Linked DNA regions of Variovorax paradoxus B4. The protein of the gene in region 2 purifies or fractionates together with the protein of the main gene of each other region. This does not show direct contact. Links are inferred from orthologs where the notes say so. Each region holds a gene or a part of one and is shown on either strand. Other genes may lie near its edges. The genes, in order: VAPA_RS26795 and VAPA_RS23490.

The links.
Region 1: the proteins of VAPA_RS23490 (region 2) and VAPA_RS26795 purify together in Escherichia coli (affinity purification with mass spectrometry, with the first as the bait; 2 studies listed by BioGRID). This does not show direct contact. The link is inferred for Variovorax paradoxus B4 from one-to-one orthologs.

The regions. Positions count from the first base shown.
Region 1 is NC_022247.1:5,731,848-5,740,405, reverse strand. What follows is about bases 2,162-5,155. They hold VAPA_RS26795 (FKBP-type peptidyl-prolyl cis-trans isomerase), read right to left. Parts: upstream 3,900-5,155; coding sequence 3,423-3,899; downstream 2,162-3,422. Other genes in these bases: VAPA_RS26785 (aminotransferase class IV), read left to right, coding at 4,853-5,155; VAPA_RS26790 (amino acid ABC transporter ATP-binding protein), read left to right, coding at 4,038-4,820; VAPA_RS26800 (CYTH and CHAD domain-containing protein), read left to right, coding at 2,162-3,398. In the rest of the region: VAPA_RS26810 (VOC family protein), read right to left, coding at 1-226; VAPA_RS26805 (amidase family protein), read right to left, coding at 333-1,703; more of VAPA_RS26800, read left to right, coding at 1,779-2,161; more of VAPA_RS26785, read left to right, coding at 5,156-5,806; VAPA_RS26780 (transporter substrate-binding domain-containing protein), read left to right, coding at 5,857-6,708; VAPA_RS26775 (amino acid ABC transporter permease), read left to right, coding at 6,743-7,423; VAPA_RS26770 (amino acid ABC transporter permease), read left to right, coding at 7,426-8,094; VAPA_RS26765 (GntR family transcriptional regulator), read left to right, coding at 8,133-8,558. UniProt on the Escherichia coli protein: Folding helper with both chaperone and peptidyl-prolyl cis-trans isomerase (PPIase) activities. Chaperone activity prevents aggregation of unfolded or partially folded proteins and promotes their correct folding.
Region 2 is NC_022247.1:5,043,857-5,052,251, reverse strand. The notes cover bases 3,208-6,038. They hold VAPA_RS23490 (DsbC family protein), read right to left. Parts: upstream 5,069-6,038; coding sequence 4,346-5,068; downstream 3,208-4,345. Other genes in these bases: VAPA_RS23485 (FAD-dependent monooxygenase), read right to left, coding at 5,089-6,038; VAPA_RS23495 (M61 family metallopeptidase), read right to left, coding at 3,208-4,346. In the rest of the region: VAPA_RS23510 (sigma-70 family RNA polymerase sigma factor), read left to right, coding at 1-348; VAPA_RS35260 (hypothetical protein), read left to right, coding at 345-1,613; VAPA_RS23500 (enoyl-CoA hydratase), read right to left, coding at 1,663-2,442; more of VAPA_RS23495, read right to left, coding at 2,490-3,207; more of VAPA_RS23485, read right to left, coding at 6,039-6,225; VAPA_RS23480 (MOSC domain-containing protein), read left to right, coding at 6,316-7,197; rbsD (D-ribose pyranase), read right to left, coding at 7,208-7,606; rbsK (ribokinase), read right to left, coding at 7,603-8,395. UniProt on the Escherichia coli protein: Acts as a disulfide isomerase, interacting with incorrectly folded proteins to correct non-native disulfide bonds.

The DNA.
Region 1 (8,558 bases), 690 kb from region 2 along the record:
GCACCTCGGTGCTCTTGCTGGTGTCGGTGAGGCTCTTGCTCGTGAAGGTCTTGAAGAAGTCTTCCACCAGCAGCATGGCGTGGATGCTGCCTTCCTGGATCACCATGCAGGCGGCGTTGGCGTCGGTGAACTTCTCGTTGAAGGTGTAGCCCAGCGCGGCAAAGAAAGCCTTGGACTTGTCGAGGTTCTTGACGGCGAGGTTCACGAAGATCTGCTTGTTGGCCATGGTTGTCTTCCTGTGTCGATGAAGAGTGGATCGGATGTTTGCCGGTGTGTTGTGTACACCGTCCACAAAAGATACCAGAGAAAATGGACGGCGTCCACATTATTTTTCAAGCGGCACTTCCCGCCAGCAGGCTGGCCAGGGCGAGGGTGCTGCGGTCCTCGAAATACGGGCCGACGATCTGCACGCCGAGCGGCAATCCGTCGGCCGTGAAGCCTGCGGGAGCGACCGTGGCGGGCAGTCCGCCCAGGCTCGCGAGCCCGGCCCAGGCACCCAGCGCGCCATAGGGTGTCGGCCTTTCATCGACAGTGAGCGTGCGCTTCTCGAAATCGGGCTCGGCCACATGCTCGAAGGCCGCGCAGCCCACCGCCGGGCACAGCACCGCTTCGAATTGCGTGAACAGCGTGCGCAGCTGCGCCCGAATACGCGTGCGCGCGGCCAGCAGGTCGAACCAGGTGCGCAGCGGCATCGGCGACCGGCCACCGGGCTCGGCATGCGCGAGCACGGTCTGCACGATCTGGCCGTAGGTGTCGCCGACTTCGGCCAGGTCGGGCAGCAGGTCCGAGGCTCGGGCCACCGAGACGCCCGCCTTCGCCAGCCGCTGCCCGGCGCCCTCGATGGCGGCGCGCACATCGGCCGCCACCACGGCCTGCGGATGCGCGGTGACCACGAGCACGCGCCAGTCCTTCGCAGCCGCATGGCGCGGCGCAGGCAGCACGAAGCGTCCCTCCGCCACATGGGCCGCGTCAGGTCCGGCCAGCACATCGAGCGCCAGCGAGAGGTCGTCCGCACAATGGCCGATCGGTCCGATCACGGAGGGCAGCCCGGCCGGCACCTCCTCGGTGCCCGGAAACGCGAAGCCGCGCGTCGGCAGCAGGCCGTGGCTCGGCTTGTGCGCGTACACGCCGCAAAAGCTCGCGGGAACACGCAGCGAGCCCATCAGGTCGCTGCCGAGCTCCAGCGCCACCATGCCGGTGGCCACCGCCACGGCGGCGCCGCCCGACGAACCGCCCGGCGTGCGCTTCGCATCGAGCGGGTGCACGGTGCGGCCGTACACCGGATTGGCGCATTGCCAGTCGGCCAGCGCGGGCGGCACGTTGGTCTTGCCGAGAATCACCGCGCCCGCCGCCTTGAGGCGCTGCACGGCCACGGCGTCCTGCTGCGGCACGAAATCGCGAAACGGCGGCAGGCCCCAGCAGGTCGGCAGGCCGGCAACGTTGAAAGCCTCCTTCACCGTCATCGGCACGCCCAGCAGCGGCCGGCGCTCGCCGCGCGCGAGCGCCGCGTCGGCTTCGGCGGCCTGGCAGCGCGCGCGGTCGAAGTCGCGCACCACCACCGCGTTGAGCGTGCCATCGAGCGCCTCGATGCGGGCGATGGCGGCTTCGCACAATTCCACCGCGCTCACCTGTTTGGCGGCCAGTGCCTTGGCCGACTGTGCGGCTCCGGCGGCCAGGAGAGCGGTGGGGTCGAGGGTGGTCATGGTGCATGCCTTCCTGCTGCTTATCCATTGCAGCGACAGTGCTCGCATGGCGCGCAATGAGAAAGACAGAGCATCATGGCCGCCATGGAAATCGAGTTCAAGTTTCACATTCCCGCGGGGCGCCTGAAAGCCGTCGAGGCCGCCATGCGGCGCGGCACCGTGGTGCGCACCCGCCTGCAGGCGCGCTACTTCGACACCGCCGACCAGGCGCTGGCCGCCCAGGGCATCGTGCTGCGCCTGCGCAAGGAGGGGCGGCGCTGGGTGCAGACCGCCAAGGCCACCGGCGACAACGCGCTGCACCGGCTCGAACACAACGTCGACCTTGGCGCCGCGGCGGCGGGCGGTGCAGCGCCGGCCGTCGACCCGCAGCGCCACCAGGGCACGCCCGTGGGCGAGCGGCTTGCCAAGGTGCTGGCCGCGAGCGGCGCCCCGCTGGTCGAGCGGCAGTCCACCGACATCGTGCGGCTCACGCGCGACGTGCGCACCACCGGAGCCGGTGCCGCCGTGGTGGAACTGGCGCTCGATGTCGGCAAGGTCGTCGCCCATGCGGGCACGCCCGGGCAGCGCGAATCGCCCGTGTGCGAGCTGGAGCTCGAACTCAAGCGCGGCGACGTGCGGGGCCTGGTCGCGCTCGCGCGCCGCTGGTCGCAGCAGCACGGCCTGTGGTTCAGCACCGTGTCCAAGGCCGAGCGCGGCGCGCGCCTGCTGGCGAAGCTCGATGTGGTTCCGGCCGTGAAGGCCGAGACGCCACGCTTTGCCGAAGAGAAAGAAAAGCTCGACGGCCGCGCCATCCAGCAGGCCGTGGTCGCGTCCTGCCTGGCGCAGATGCTGCCGAACGCGAGCGAGATCGCCGCGGGCAGCACGGATGAAGAACAGATCCACCAGCTGCGCATCGGCATCCGGCGCCTGCGCACCGCGCTGCGCGAACTGGCAGGGCTCGACCAGCGCACGGATCTTTTCAACGGCGCCGAATGGGAGCCGCCGCTGGTCGAGGCCTTCCGCGCGCTCGGCGCCCTGCGCGACCGCGAGCAGGTCGTGAAGCTGGCGCAGCCGCAACTGCGCGATGCGGGTGCGCCGGAGTTCGATCCGCTGGCTGGCGACGATGCGGCGGCCGGGGCGCCGTCGCCCGGCGAGGTCGTGCGCTCGCCGGCGTTCCAGTCGGTGCTGGTTTCGCTGATCGGCTTCACCGCGGCCACCGCTGCGCAAGCGCCGCCACAAGGCGATGCCGGAGGCGCCGGGCAGCCCCCGTCAGCGCCGGCGCCGCTGAATGCCGGCGAGGCGCGCCGCCATCTGCGCAAGCGCCTGCAGCGCCTGCATGAACAGGCAGTGCGCGACGGCCACCGCTTCGAATCGCTGGCCACCGAAGACCAGCACCGCACGCGCAAGCGGCTCAAGCGCCTGCGCTACCTGGCCGAATTCGTGGCGCCGTTGTTCGCCGATGGGAATGACGAAGATGAAAAGTCATCGCCCGCCGGGCGCTACCTGAAGCGGCTGCGCCCCGCGCAGGACGCGCTGGGCGAATTCAACGACGAAGCCGTCGCGCTCGCGCTCTACCGCGAAGCCACCGGGCGCGATGCCCGCGCATGGTTTGCCGTCGGCTGGTTCAGCGGGCGCCATGCGGCGGGCGCGAAGGCGTGCTGCAAGGCGCTGGGCAGGATCGAGAAGGCGCCGCGGTTCTGGAAAAAGAAGAAGTAGAACCAGGCCGCTGAACCCGATTGGTCAGTGATGGTGCCCGTGCGCACCATGCACGTGCCGATGCTCGATTTCCACCGGCAGCGCCGCGCGCACGTCCGTCACCTGGAGGCTGAAGCGCAGCGCCTTGCCCGCCCACGGATGGTTGCCGTCGAGCAGCACGACCGGGCCCTTGATCTTCATCACGGTGAAGAGGTGCTCGCTCCCGTCGTCGAGCCGCCCCTCGAGTTGCCCGCCCACCTTCACGCCCGGCGGAAAGTCGGTCTTGGGGATGCTGCGCACCAGCGACTCGTCGCGCAGGCCGAAGGCGTCTTCGGGCGCCAGGTTCAGCGTGGTCTGGAAGCCCTTTTCCTTGCCATCGAGCGCTTCCTCGATCTTGGGCAGCGTGTTCTCGTAGCCGCCATGTAGGTAGGCCATCGGCTCGGGGCTGGCTTCGATGAGCTTGCCCTGGGCGTCGGCAACCTTGTACTTGAGGGTGACGACCGTGTCTTTTTCGATTTTCATGGGGGGCGATTCTCCCGCAGGGGCGAACCGGCCGTGCCGCGGCTGACGAGCGCCCCCGCGAGACGCGTGGCATGGACCTTGCATGGATAGTAGAACTCCCGATTGTCGATTGTCCGACAATCAATACCATCGCATGCCATGACAGCCGCCACGCCCGTTCTCCGCATCCAGGCCCTGCACAAGCGCTTCGGCAGCCACCACGTGCTGCGCGGCATCGACCTCGACGTGCTGCCCGGCGACCGCATCGCCATCATCGGTTCGAGCGGCTCGGGCAAGAGCACGCTGCTGCGCTGCCTCAACTTCATGGAAATGCCCTCTGCCGGGCAGGTGGTCCTCAAGGGGCGCGCCGTGGGCCGGCCCGTGGCGGGTTCCGACACCCTGCGCTATGGCGAGAGCGAACTCAGCGAGGTGCGCAAGCAGGTCGGCATGGTGTTCCAGCAGTTCAACCTGTTCCCGCACATGACGGTGCTGCAGAACGTCATGGAGGGGCTGGTGACCGTCAAGCGCCTGCCCGCGGCGCAGGCCCGCGAGCGCGCCATGGCCGAAATCGCCAAGGTCGGCCTGGCGGAAAAGACATCCGCCTACCCGGGCCACCTGTCCGGCGGCCAGCAGCAGCGCGTCGCCATCGCCCGTGCGCTGGCCATGGAGCCCGAGGTGCTGCTGTTCGACGAGCCGACCTCCTCGCTCGACCCCGAGCTGGTCGGCGAGGTGCTCGGCACCATCCGCGCGCTGGCCGACGAGGGCCGGACCATGCTGCTCGTGACGCACGAGCTCGGCTTTGCCTACCACTTCGCCAACAAGGTGGTGTTCCTCGCCGACGGGCTGCTGCACGAGAGCGGCACGCCCGACGAGGTGCTCAAGCACCCGAAGCAGGAGCGCACGCAGCGCTTCATCGAGCGCTTCACCGCCTTCCACTTCTGACCCCCACGCGAACCACCGCAGGACCCTCATTCATGCACGCCGACAGCGCCCCCTCGACGACCAGTTCCCAGGCCTACGCCCCCGATGCACGCAACGACGCGGTGCTCGTCTACGTGAACGGGCAGTTCGTGCCGCGCCACCAGGCGGTGGTGTCGGTGTTCGACGCCGGCTACGTGTGCGGCGACGGCGTGTGGGAAGGCGTGCGCCTGGTCGACGGCCGCATCGTGTCCTTCGACGCCCACATCGACCGCATGTACGAGGGCGCGAAGTCGATCGCGCTGGACATCGGCATGACCCGGGCGCAGACGAAGCAGGTGGTCGTCGACACCTTCCTGCGCAACGGCATGCGCGACGGCGCGCACGCACGGCTCATGGTCACGCGCGGCGTCAAGAAGACGCCCAACCAGGACCCGCGCTTCATCATCGGCGGCGCCACCGTGGTGTGCGTGGCCGAGCACAAGGTGGTCACGCCGGAGGCCAAGCGCAACGGCCTGAAGCTCTTCACCTCGACCTTGCGCTGCAGCGGGCCGGACGTGTTCGATCTGCGGCTCAACTCGCACAGCCGCCTCAACCTGATCCAGGCCCTGATCCAGGCCATCCAGGCCGGCGCGGACGAGGCGCTGATGCTCGATCCGAACGGCTTCGTCTCGAGCTGCAACTCCACCAACTTCTTCGCGGTGCGCAACGGCGCGCTGTGGACCTCGTCGGGGCGCTACTGCTTCAACGGCATCACGCGCGCCACCGTGGTGCGGCTCGCACGCGAGGCGGGCATCCCGGTGCACGAAGGCGACTTCACGCTGGCCGAGGTCTACGCGGCCGACGAGGCCTTCGTCACCGGCACGCTGGCCGGCCTCACGCCGGTGTCGTCGGTCGACGGCCGCGCGCTGGTGCCGCTCGGCCCGCTCACGCAGCGGCTCGACGCGCTCTACCGCGCCTACATCGCCAGCGCGAACGAGGCCCACGGCGCGCTGCCCGCGGCCGCCTGAACACCGCATCGCCTGCCCCCTTCAACCTCAGTCCACGGAAAGCCCATCCCATGAACGCCACCACTCCCTTGCGGCGCCTGCGCCGTGCCGTCGCCCTTGCGCTCGCCGCCTCCCTCTCGCTCGGCAGCCTCGCCGCCGGCGCGCAGACCGCCACGCTGCAGAAGATCAAGCAGAGCGGCGAGCTGCGCATCGGCGTCGCGCCCGGCGACCCGTGGTACTTCCGCGATCCGGCCTCCGGCACCTGGACCGGGCTCGGCGTGATGCTCGGCGAACAGGTCGCCAAGGAGATGGGCGTGAAGATGACGCCGGTCGAGACCACCTGGGGCAACAGCGTGGCGGCGCTGCAGGCCGGACAGATCGATGCCATGTTCGTGCTCGACGCCACCGAAGAGCGCAAGAAGGCGATCGACTTCCCGGCCAGCCCGCTGCTCTGGTACGCGCAGGGCGTGCTCGCGAAGGAAGGCCTCGTCGCCAAGAACTGGGCCGACCTCGACAAGCCCGAAGTGCGCATCGGCGTGGCGCTCGGCACGGCCACCGACCGCGACCTGACCACGCGGCTGCCGAAAGCGAAGATCGAGCGCTTCACCAACACCGACGAGACCGTGGCCGCCTTCATGTCGGGCCGCGTCGACGCGATCGGCTTCTACCACCCGGCGCTGGTCATCGCGTATTCGAAGATCCGCAAGGGCAAGGTGCAGGTGCCGCAGCCGGTCGTCGCGCTGCCGACCAGCGTGGGCATCCGCCGCGAGGCCGACGCGGGCTTTCGCAACCAGCTCGACGGAATCATCGCCAAGCTCTATGCATCGGGCCAGACGCAGGTACTGTACGGCCAGTACCTCAAGACCAAGGGCATCGACCCGGCCACCGTGCCCGGCGTGATGAAGGAAACACTCGGCCAATAGGCCGAGCGGATCGAACTGGCCGGGCGAGCGCCAAATGAACTACGACTGGGACTTCAGCGGCGTCTGGTCGCACCGCGACATGCTGCTCGCGGGCTTTGTCGGCACGATGAAGATCGCCGCCGTCGCCATCGCGCTGGGCGTGGTGTTCGGCGTCGTGCTCGCGGCCCTTCGGCTGTCGGGCAGGGCGTGGCTCGCCAGGCCCGCGCTGTGGATCATCGAGTTCTATCGCAACACGCCGCCGCTGGTGCACTTCTTCTGGGCCTTCTACGCATTGCCGGTGCTCATCGGCGTGAGCCTGGACCCGTACGCGGCGGCGGTCATCGCGCTGTCGACGCAGTCCGGCGCGTTCTTCGCCGAGGTGTTCCGCGGCGGCCTGGTGTCGATCGAACGCGGGCAGTGGGAAGCGGCGCGCGCCATCGGCATGCGCTCGCACCAGGCCTTGCGCCGGGTGGTGCTGCCGCAGGCGCTCGCGCGCATGCTGCCGCCGTTCATCGAGCGTTCGTTCGAACTCATCAAGACCACCGCGCTGGCCTCCACGCTGGCCTACTCCGACCTGCTCTACCAGGCCATGCAGCTCAACTCGATCACCTTCCGGCCGCTGGAGGTGTACACGGTGGTCGCGGCCATCTTCTTCCTGGCGCTGTTCTCGCTGAGCCTGCTCGCGCGCATGGCCGAGCATCGCCTGGCCGTTTCCACCCGCGCTGCAGGACACTGACGATGGACTTCACCTGGGACTTCTCGGCCGTGCTGCAGCACTGGCCCGTGCTGCTCAAGGGCGTGGGCGTCACGGCCGGCCTGTGGGCCGTCGCCTTTCCTTCGGCCATGGCGATCGGCCTCCTGGTCGCGCTCGGCGCGCGGTCGAAAAGCCGCCTCGTGGGCACCGCGACGCGCGGCTACATGGAGCTGTTCCGCAACATCCCGATCCTGATCCAGCTGGTGTGGTTCTTCTACGCGTTTCCGATCCTCACGGGCTGGCAGCTCACGCCCTACGTGGCGGCGCTGCTGGCGCTCTCGCTCAACGCATCGGCCTACTGCTCGGAGATCTTCCGCGGCGGCATCGCCTCGCTGCCGGCGGGCCAGTGGGAGGGTGCGCGCGCCCTGGGCATGCGGCGCGTGCAGGTGCTGCGCCGCGTGGTGCTGCCGCAGGTGCTCAAGCGCATGCTGCCGGCTTTCACCAACCGCGGCATCGAGCTGGCGAAGAACACATCCATCGCTTCCGTCATCGCGGTGCACGAACTCATGTACCAGGGGCGCGCGCTGAGCGCCGCCTACTATCGGCCGCTGGAAATCCTGACGGCCGTGGCCGTGGTGTACTTCGTGCTCATCTACCCTGGCGCCTACGCGGCAAGCCGCCTCGAAAAACGCCTCGCCTTGCGCAGCCACTGACGTCCACCGCCCACGCCCCCGACATCCGACCCGCCGCGATGAAGACCCTCCCCGATTTCGCCCCCGCTCCCTCGGCCACGCGGCGCGACTACGTGGCGCAGACCCTGCGCGACGCCATCCTCACCGGGAAGATCGCGCCCGGCACGCAGCTGGTCGAGAGCCACTTCGCGATGCAGTTCGGCGTCAGCCGCGGCTTGCTGCGCGAAGCGATCCGCGAGCTCATCGAAACCGGCCTGCTCGTGAACAAGCCCTACGCCGGCACCTACGTGACGGACATCAGCGAGGAAACCATGAGCGACGTGTACGAAGTGCGCCGCATCATGGAAAGGCAGGCGTTCATCCGCCTGTGGCCGCAGCGCGACGAAGCCTTTCGCGCCGAGATGACCGCGCGCTACGAGGCATTGGCCGAAGCGGCCTCCAGCAGCGAACTGCATCGCGAGAGCGCGGCGGAGGCCCACTTCCAC
Region 2 (8,395 bases):
CGCGAGGTGGCGCTCGATGCGCATCCGGATGATGGCGACGACGCTACCGCCTTTCCCACGCTCGACCGCGGCGTGCGCGGCGCGATGGATGCCGCGGCGCATCCATCGGCCGAAGAACTCGCGTTCTGGCGCGCCGCCGGGCGGCGCCTGCTGGCCTGCCTCGACGAACTGCCGGCCGAGCAGCGCGCCGCGTTCCTGCTGCACCATGAAGACGGGTTGACCGTCGAGGCGCTGGCGGCCAGCCTGGAGATCGGCTTCGAGACCGTGCGCAGCCGCCTGCGCTATGGGCTGCAAAAACTGCGCGGCTGCATGGAACGCTACCTGTCGGTGCTGGAGCAGCGCGCATGAACACCGGCAGCGGCAACGGCACCCCTGGCTTCGACGATGGCGGCGAGGACGCGGCGCTGCGCGATCCCGCACTGCGCCGCGCGCTCGACCATGCGCCCGACAGAGACGCGCTGCCCGATCCGCGCACCCGCGACGCCATCCGGAAGATGGCGCACAACCTCGCACCCGTTCCCGCAGCGGCGCCGGCGGCCGAAGACAAGAGTGCCGCGCCGTGGTGGCGCCGGCTGCTCGGCGGCGGCGGGGGATCGCGTGCGCGCATGCCGTGGAACGCGGCCTTTGCGACCGTGCTGCTGGCCACCTTCGTGACCGTGCTCTGGCATCGCGAACCGGTGCCCGATGCGCGGCTGGATGGAGAGGCGGGAGTTGCCTCGGCGCCTGCGACCGCTCCGGAGGGGGTGCCGTCTGCGGCCATGGTTCCGGCCCCAACTGCGACTCAGGCGCCAGCACCTGCCCAAGCACCGGCACCAGCTGCGACACCGGCGCCCGCTCCGGCTCGGGCGCCCGCTCCGGCTCCGGCTCCGGCTCGGGCGCAGCCGCAGCCGCAGGCCGATGCGGCACGAGACGCGGTGAGCGAAGAGTCCCTGCGAAGCAGGGATATCGCGATGCGCCGATCGGCGCCGCCGACCTCCGGCAAGCAGGCTGCTGCACCAGCGCCCGAGCCCCAGATCAGCGAGGCCGCGCCAGAGTCCTTGCCACTCCCCGCACCAGCGCCACCAGCAGCAGCGATCGCACCGGCGCCGCCTCCTCCCGCCATGGCTCCCGCCGCGCCGCCTGTCGCCCGCGAGGCCGCCGGCGGCGGCGTTTCTGCGTCTTCTCCAGCCCTGTCGGCGCCGCAGCGCAGCCCCAGCGCCGAGGCCGCCTCCGGCATGTTGCGCTCGGCCCCCGCGCCGCGCGCGGCTGTGGTGGCTGGCAAGGCCGCGGCAAGCCCGGCCGAGGGTGCGCCGGCGTTCTCGGCGCTCGACCAATGGACGTCGCTGAACGCAACAGGCGCCGGGCAGGGCGTGCGCCATGCCCGCGGCGACACCCAAGGGCTGGCCGCGCTGGTCAACACGCTGGCCCGTTCGGCCACCACGCCGGGCGCCGAACTGGCCGCGCCCGTCGAGGCGCGGCTGGAGCTCTACCGTGGCGCCACCTTGCTCGCGGTGCTCGAGATTGCGGGCGACCAGGTGCGCTGGACGCCGCAGGGCACGGCGGCCGGCGCGTCGGTCGGCACGCCGCCGGCGCAGGCGCTGGCCGAGTTGAAGGCGCTGCTCGCGCGCCGGTAGCGCAGCAAGCAGCCGCCGGCGCGGTGCGCAACGAGGCGCAGGCTGTCGCTCAGGCGTTCTTGAAGTCCGGCTGACGCTTGGCGAGGAAGGCGTCCATGCCTTCCTTCTGGTCGGCCGTGGCAAACAGCGCATGGAACAGCCGGCGCTCGAACATCACGCCGTCGGAGAGGCCGCTCTCGAAGGCGCGGTTGACCGACTCCTTGGCCGCCATCACCGCGATCTGCGAGTAGCCCGCGATGACCAGCGCGGCGCCCAGTGCCTCGTCGGCCAGCTTTTCGTACGGCACCACGCGGCTCACGAGGCCCGCGCGCTCGGCTTCGGCCGCGTCCATCATGCGGGCGGTGAGCGCCATGTCCATCGCCTTGCTCTTGCCCACCGCGCGCGGCAGGCGCTGCGTGCCGCCGGCGCCGGGGATCACGCCGATCTTGATTTCGGGCTGGCCGAACTTGGCGTTGTCGGCCGCAATGATGAAGTCGCACATCATCGCCAGCTCGCAGCCGCCGCCCAGCGCAAAGCCGCTCACGGCCGCGATCACCGGCTTGCGGATCGAGCGGATGGTTTCCCAGTTGCGCGTGATGTAGTCGCCCTTGTAGGTGTCGATGAAGCTGTACTTGGCCATCGCCGCGATGTCGGCGCCGGCCGCGAAGGCGCGTTCGCTGCCCGTCAGGATGATGCAGCCGATGGCGTCGTCGGCGTCGAAGGCCTTGAGCGCGGTGCCCAGCTCGGTCATCAGTGCGTCGTTGAGCGCGTTGAGCGCCTTGGGGCGGTTGAGGGTGACGATGCCGACCTTGCCTGCTTCGGTCCGCACTTCGATGTTTTCGTAGCTCATGGGTGTCTCCAGGGGAAGGGAAAAACGCGGTTCACTATATGCGCTGATCAGCGCCGCGCGCCCGGCGCGAGCCAGGCCGCGACCTTCGTCGCGTCGTGCGAGAACAGGCGCCAGGTGGTCGCACCCTCCGGCAGCACCAGCGGCAGCCTCAGGAGCTTGCGGTCGCGCGCCACCAGCGCGGTGCAGCGGGTGGCGTCGCCGAGGTACAGCGCCAGGTCGTCGAGCTTGGCGATGCGCCAGGCCTGCGCGGGGCGCTGCTGGCCCCTGCGGCCGACGGCGGGCAACTCGATGCCGATCCATTCGTCGTGGGCCGAGAAACCGGCCTTTTCGGCCGCGCCGCCGCGCAGCACCACCTTGACCTGAACGCTTCCGTTGGCCTCGGCCACGCGCAGGCCCAGTGCCTGCGCCTGCTGCGACGGATCCTCGAGCGCGGCCACGCCGTGCGCGCGCAGCAGCTCTGCCAGTGGCAGCTCGTCGGTAGCATGCACCCACTGCGCGATTTCGGCCGCATAGGAGCGGCCGCCCACGGCTTGGAGCGCCGCGGCCACGTCGGCTTCGCTGATCGGGCCGCCATCGCCTTGCGTCCACAGGTGGCGCATCACGTCGTCGAGCGTGCCCTTGCCTTCGCGGCGCAGCGTGAGGTCGAAGCACAGTGCCACCAGCGCGCCCTTGGTGTAGTAGCTGACGGTGCCGTTGGGCGTTTGCTCGTCCTGCCGGTAGTACTTGACCCAGGCGTCGAAGCTCGCCTCGGCCACCGACTGCACGAGCCGGCCCGGCGTCTGCAGCACCTGGTTCACGGTCTTGTTGAGCAGGCGCAGGTAGCCCGCGTCGTCGATGCGGCCGGCGCGGCGCAGCAGCAGGTCGTCGTAGTAGCTGGTGAAGCCCTCGAAGAACCACAGCATCTGCGTGTAGTTCTCGCGGCCGTAGTCGTAGTGCGCGAACTCGGCCGGGCGCATGCGCTTGACGTTCCAGGTGTGGAAGTACTCGTGGCTGATGAGGCCCATCAGCGTGGTGTAGCCCTCGGGCTGCTTCTTCGCGCCGCGCTGCGGCAGGTCGCGCCGGTTGCAGATCAGGGCGGTGGAGTGCCGGTGCTCGAGCCCGCCGTAGCCATCGTCCACCGCATTGAGCATGAACACGTAGCGGTCGATCGGCAGCTTGGGGCCGCCCCGCTTGCCGGCCTTGTCGCCGTGCCAGAAGCGGATCTCGGCTTCGCAGATGGCTTGGGTGTCGGCGATCAGGCGCTCGCCGTCGAACGAGGCGGCGGCACCTGCGATGACGAAGCGGTGCGGCACGCCGCAGGCTTCGAACTCGGCGCTCCAGAAGGGGCCCATCTCGACCGGGCTGTCGGCCAGCTCGTCGTAGCCGGCGGCGAGGTAGCGGCCGAAGCCATGCTTGTCGATCTTCGAAGGAACGAGCGCGGTGGCGCACGACCAGCGCGCATCATCGCCGGGCGGCAAGGCGGGGGCGCCGATTTCCAGCGCATGCGGCGCATCGGTCTGGCCCTCGACGCGCAGGCAGAGGCTGGTGCCGTTGAAGAAGCCGCGGTCGGCATCGAGCCACGCCGTGCGCACCGAGTTGTCATAGGCGCAGACCTGGTAGTGCAGCACCAGCGGCTGGCCCGGCACGCAATCGACCTGCCAGCTGCACTTGTCGAGCTGCGTCAGTGCGGGCTTGCGGCGTCCTTGCGTGGCGCGCAGGCCCTGCAGGTTTTTTGCGAACTCGCGCACCAGGTAGCTGCCCGGGATCCACACCGGCAGCGTCACGCGCTGCTGCGCGGAGGGGGCTTCGATGGTCAGGGTGACGGCGAAGAGGTGCGCATGCAGGTCGGCGCATTCGATGCGGTAGCGCACCGCGGCGGCCGGCGCAGCCGCTCGCGCGCGCCGGGAAACGGTCGGCGTGGCCATCAGTTGATGGATGCGGCGAGTTGCTTCTCGACCTGCTCCGCGGGAATGGCGCCCGGCGCGCGGGTGCCGTCGCTGAAGATCAGCGTGGGCGTGCCGGTGATGTTGTACTTGCGGCCGAATTCGACGTTGCGCTGCAGGGCCGTGACGTCGCAGCTGGTTGCCGCGGTGGCGGGCTTGACGCTGGTTTCCATCCAGTCGCCCCATGCCTTGCCCTTGTCCTTGCTGCACCAGATGTCGCGCGACTTGACGGCCGAGTCGGGGCCGAGCACGGGGTAGAGGAACAGGTAGACGGTGACGTTGTCGACCGTCTTCATGTCTTTCTCGAAGCGCTTGCAGTAGCCGCAGTTCGGGTCTTCGAACACCGCGAGCTTGCGCTTGCCGCTGCCGCGCACGATCTTGATGGCGTCTTTCACGGGCAGCTTGTCGAACGAGACCTGGCTGAGCTTCTCGATGCGCTCCTCTGTCAGGTTCTTGCGCGCATTCACGTCGATGAGGTTGCCCTGCAGCAGGTAGTTGCCCTGCTCGTCGGTGTAGTAGATCTGGAAGCCGTTCACGCGCACTTCGTAGAGGCCCGGCAGCGGCGACTTGGTGACTTCGTCGATGGTGGGGAACTGCGGAATGCGCGCCGGAAGATTCTTGCGGATCTCGGCCTCACCGGCCAGGGCCGTGGCGGCCGCAGCCAGCGTGCAGGCGGCGAGAAGAAGGTTGCGTGCGAGTTTCATTGGAAGTCCGGTCGATGGATTCATGCCTTCAAGCCCATCGCCTGGTTGGCGATCCAGTGCTTGAGGAGGCGCGTGCGGTCGAAACCGCGCATGCCCCAGTTGCGCAGCGCGGGCAGGGGCCCCACGCTGTGCGAGAACAGCTGCTGCAGGCCGTCGGTGGCCAGGCTCATCTGCAGCACGTCGGCGCGGCGCGCGCGCTCGTAGCGGCGCAGCAGGCGCGGGTCGCCCACGCTGCGCCAATATTCGCGCTGCCGGATCACCTCGGCCAGCATGGCCGCATCGGCGAGGCCGAGGTTGAGGCCCTGGCCCGCGAGCGGATGCACCGTGTGGGCCGCGTCGCCGGCCAGTGCCCACGACTGTGCGGCCGCGCCCTGCGCCTGCGGCATGGTGCCGGTCCAGCGGTCGGCAATGGCGCGCGCGAGCGGCCAGGCGGCGCGCTCGCTCGTGAGCCGAAGCGCGCCGAGCGCGCCATGGCTGGCTTCGCTCACCGCGGCGCTGAATTCCTCGTCGCCTTGCGCCAGCAGGGCGGGCGCGCGGAGCTGGTCGACCGACCACACCAGCGCCAGCGAACGGCCCTGCACGCCGCCCATCGGCAGCAGCGCCAGCACCTCGCCCGTGTCGTTGAACCACTGGCGCGCCACGCCGTCGTGCGGCTGCGCCGCTTCGAGCCGCGCCGCAATCGCATGCTGCGGGTAGCGGGTGACCGCGTAGCTCACGCCGAGCGCGTCGCGCGTGGCGCTGGCCTTGCCTTCGCACACCACCGTGAGCGGCGCGGGCACGGGCTCGGACACGATCTCGACCAGGGGCTGGAAGCGCACCGCATCGGCCAGCTGCTGCTCGAGCGCGGGCACGTCGACGATCCAGGCCAGCGCATCGACCTTCTGCCGCACGGCGCTGAACTGCACCCGCCCGCCTTCGTCGCCGTTCACGAGCATCTCGCGCACGGGCGTTGCATGCGCCGCGTCGGGCCATGCGCGCAGGGATTCGAGCAAGGTGCGGGAGGCGGTGTTGAGCGCGTAGGCCCGGATGTCTTCCTTGCCCGCCGCGGAGGGCGGAACCACCAGCGCGACGCGCACGCGCTCGCGCGCGAGCAGCAGGGCCAATGTGCGGCCCACGATGCCGGCGCCGCGAATGCAAACTTCAGGAGGGAGGGCCATTCGGCCATTGTAAGAACAAGCCCATCCCCCGGGCTGCGCCGCTGGCGGGCCGATGCGGGACAATCGCTGCCGAATTCCAAGGAACCCCACGTGCCACAGCCCGCTTTCGATCTTGAAGCCACCATTGCGCGCCTGTTCGTCTACCCCGTCAAATCGTGCGCGGGGGTCGAGCTTCCCGAGGCGTTGCTGACAGAGACCGGCCTGGAGTTCGACCGCGCCTGGATGGTGGTCGACGCGCAGGGCGAGTTCGTGACCCAGCGGCAGCTGCCGCGCATGGCGCTGATCCGCCCGCAGATGAAGCACATGGAAGTGGTGCTGCGCGCGCCGGGCATGCTGGCCCTGCACCTGGCGTTCGACCGGGTCGAGAAACCGGTGCGCGTGCGCGTCTGGAAGGACGAGGTGGCGGCCTACGACATGGGCGACATCGCGGCCCAGTGGTTCAGCGACTTTCTCTCCGAGCCGGGCAAGCCGCAGGCGCTGCGGCTGGTGCGCTTCGACCCCGAGCACAAGCGCCTGTCGAGCCTGCAGTGGACCGATGGCGTCGAGGCGACAAACCAGTTCGCCGACGGCTTTCCGCTGTTGGTGGCCAGCGAGGGCTCGCTGGCCGAACTCAACGAGCGGCTGGCCGCTGCTGGCCACGATGCGGTCGGCATCGAGCGCTTCCGGCCGAACATCGTGCTGGCCGGCATCGAGTCGCACGACGAGGACCGGGTCGACGCGCTGCACGTCGCAACCGGCGAAGGCGAGGCCGAGCTCAAGCCCGTCAAGCCCTGCACCCGCTGCCCGATTCCCGACATCGACCCGGCCACGGCCACGAGCAGCCCCGAGGTCGGCGACATGCTGCGCACCTACCGTGCCGATCCGCGCGTCGATGGACGCATCACCTTCGGCATGAACTGCATCGTGCTGCAGGGCGTGGAGCACATGCTCAAGGTGGGGCAGGCGGTGGGTGCGAACTACCGCTTCGAATAGCGGGCTCTATCTAGAAAGTTACGCCGGCGCACAGGACGATGTTGGCGTAGGGCGTGCATTCGCCCGTGCGGATCACCGCCTTGGCGCGCGCGCTCAGGCGCTTGAGTTCCTCGTGCGACACCGTCTCCGGCAGGGCGGCCAGCTGGCCTTCGCACCACGCCGGCAGCTGTCCCGCCGGCAGTTGCCCGATGGCTTCGCGCGCGATCAGCGCGCGCTCCACCTGCATCTCCGACAGCACGGCCTTGAGCACGTCCGCGACCCGCGGAATCCCCGGCGTGAGCGCCAGGTCGATGCGCCGGGGGCCGTCCGGGATCGGCAGGCCCGCATCGCCGATGACCACCATGTCGCCGTGCCCCAGCGCGGCAATCACTTGCGAGAGTTCGGCATGCAGCAGGGGAGAGCGTTTCACAGCGGGGTCCAGTCGGGGGGCATGGGGCTGCGAAGCACGGCATCGCGCTGCGGAATGGAAGGTTGGGCGCCGGGCTGCTGGATGCACAGCGCGGCGGCACGGATACCCAGGCGCACGGCTTCGTCGAAGGACTGGCCTTCGCCCAGTGCCACGGCCAGTGCGCCCAGGAAGGTGTCGCCTGCGGCTGTGGTGTCGACCGCCTGCACTTTCGGCGCGGGGTGGTGGCGCGCGCCGTCGGCATCGATGGCCACGGCTCCGCGCGCGCCGAGCGTGACGACCACGCGCGCAATGCCCTTGGCGCGCAGGGCCTGGCCGGCCAGCGCGGCTTCCTGCGGGCTGTCGGCCGGCTGGCCGCACAAGGCTTGGGCCTCGATCTCGTTGACGACCAGCGTGTCGATCTGCGGCCAAAGCGGCTCGGCGATGGGCTGCACCGGCGACGGGTTGAGCAGCACCTTGCAGCCCGCGCCGTGCGCCACGGCGATCGCGCGCGCCACCTGGTCCATCGGTATCTCGAACTGCGTCACCAGGAAGGCCGTGCCCTGCAGCTGCTGGCGCAGCACCGCCTCGTCGATTTCGACCTGCGCGTTGGCGCCGGGGATCATCACGATGCGGTTCTGGCCGCTGTCTTCCACCAGGATCAGCGCCGTGCCCGTGGGCTCGCTGCTGCTGGTGTGCAGCGCGGCGGTGTCGATGCCATCGCGCACGAGGGCTTCGCGCAGCGCCTGGCCGTGCGCGTCGGCGCCCACGCAGCCGATCATGGCCACGCGGCCGCCTTCGCGCGCGCAGCTC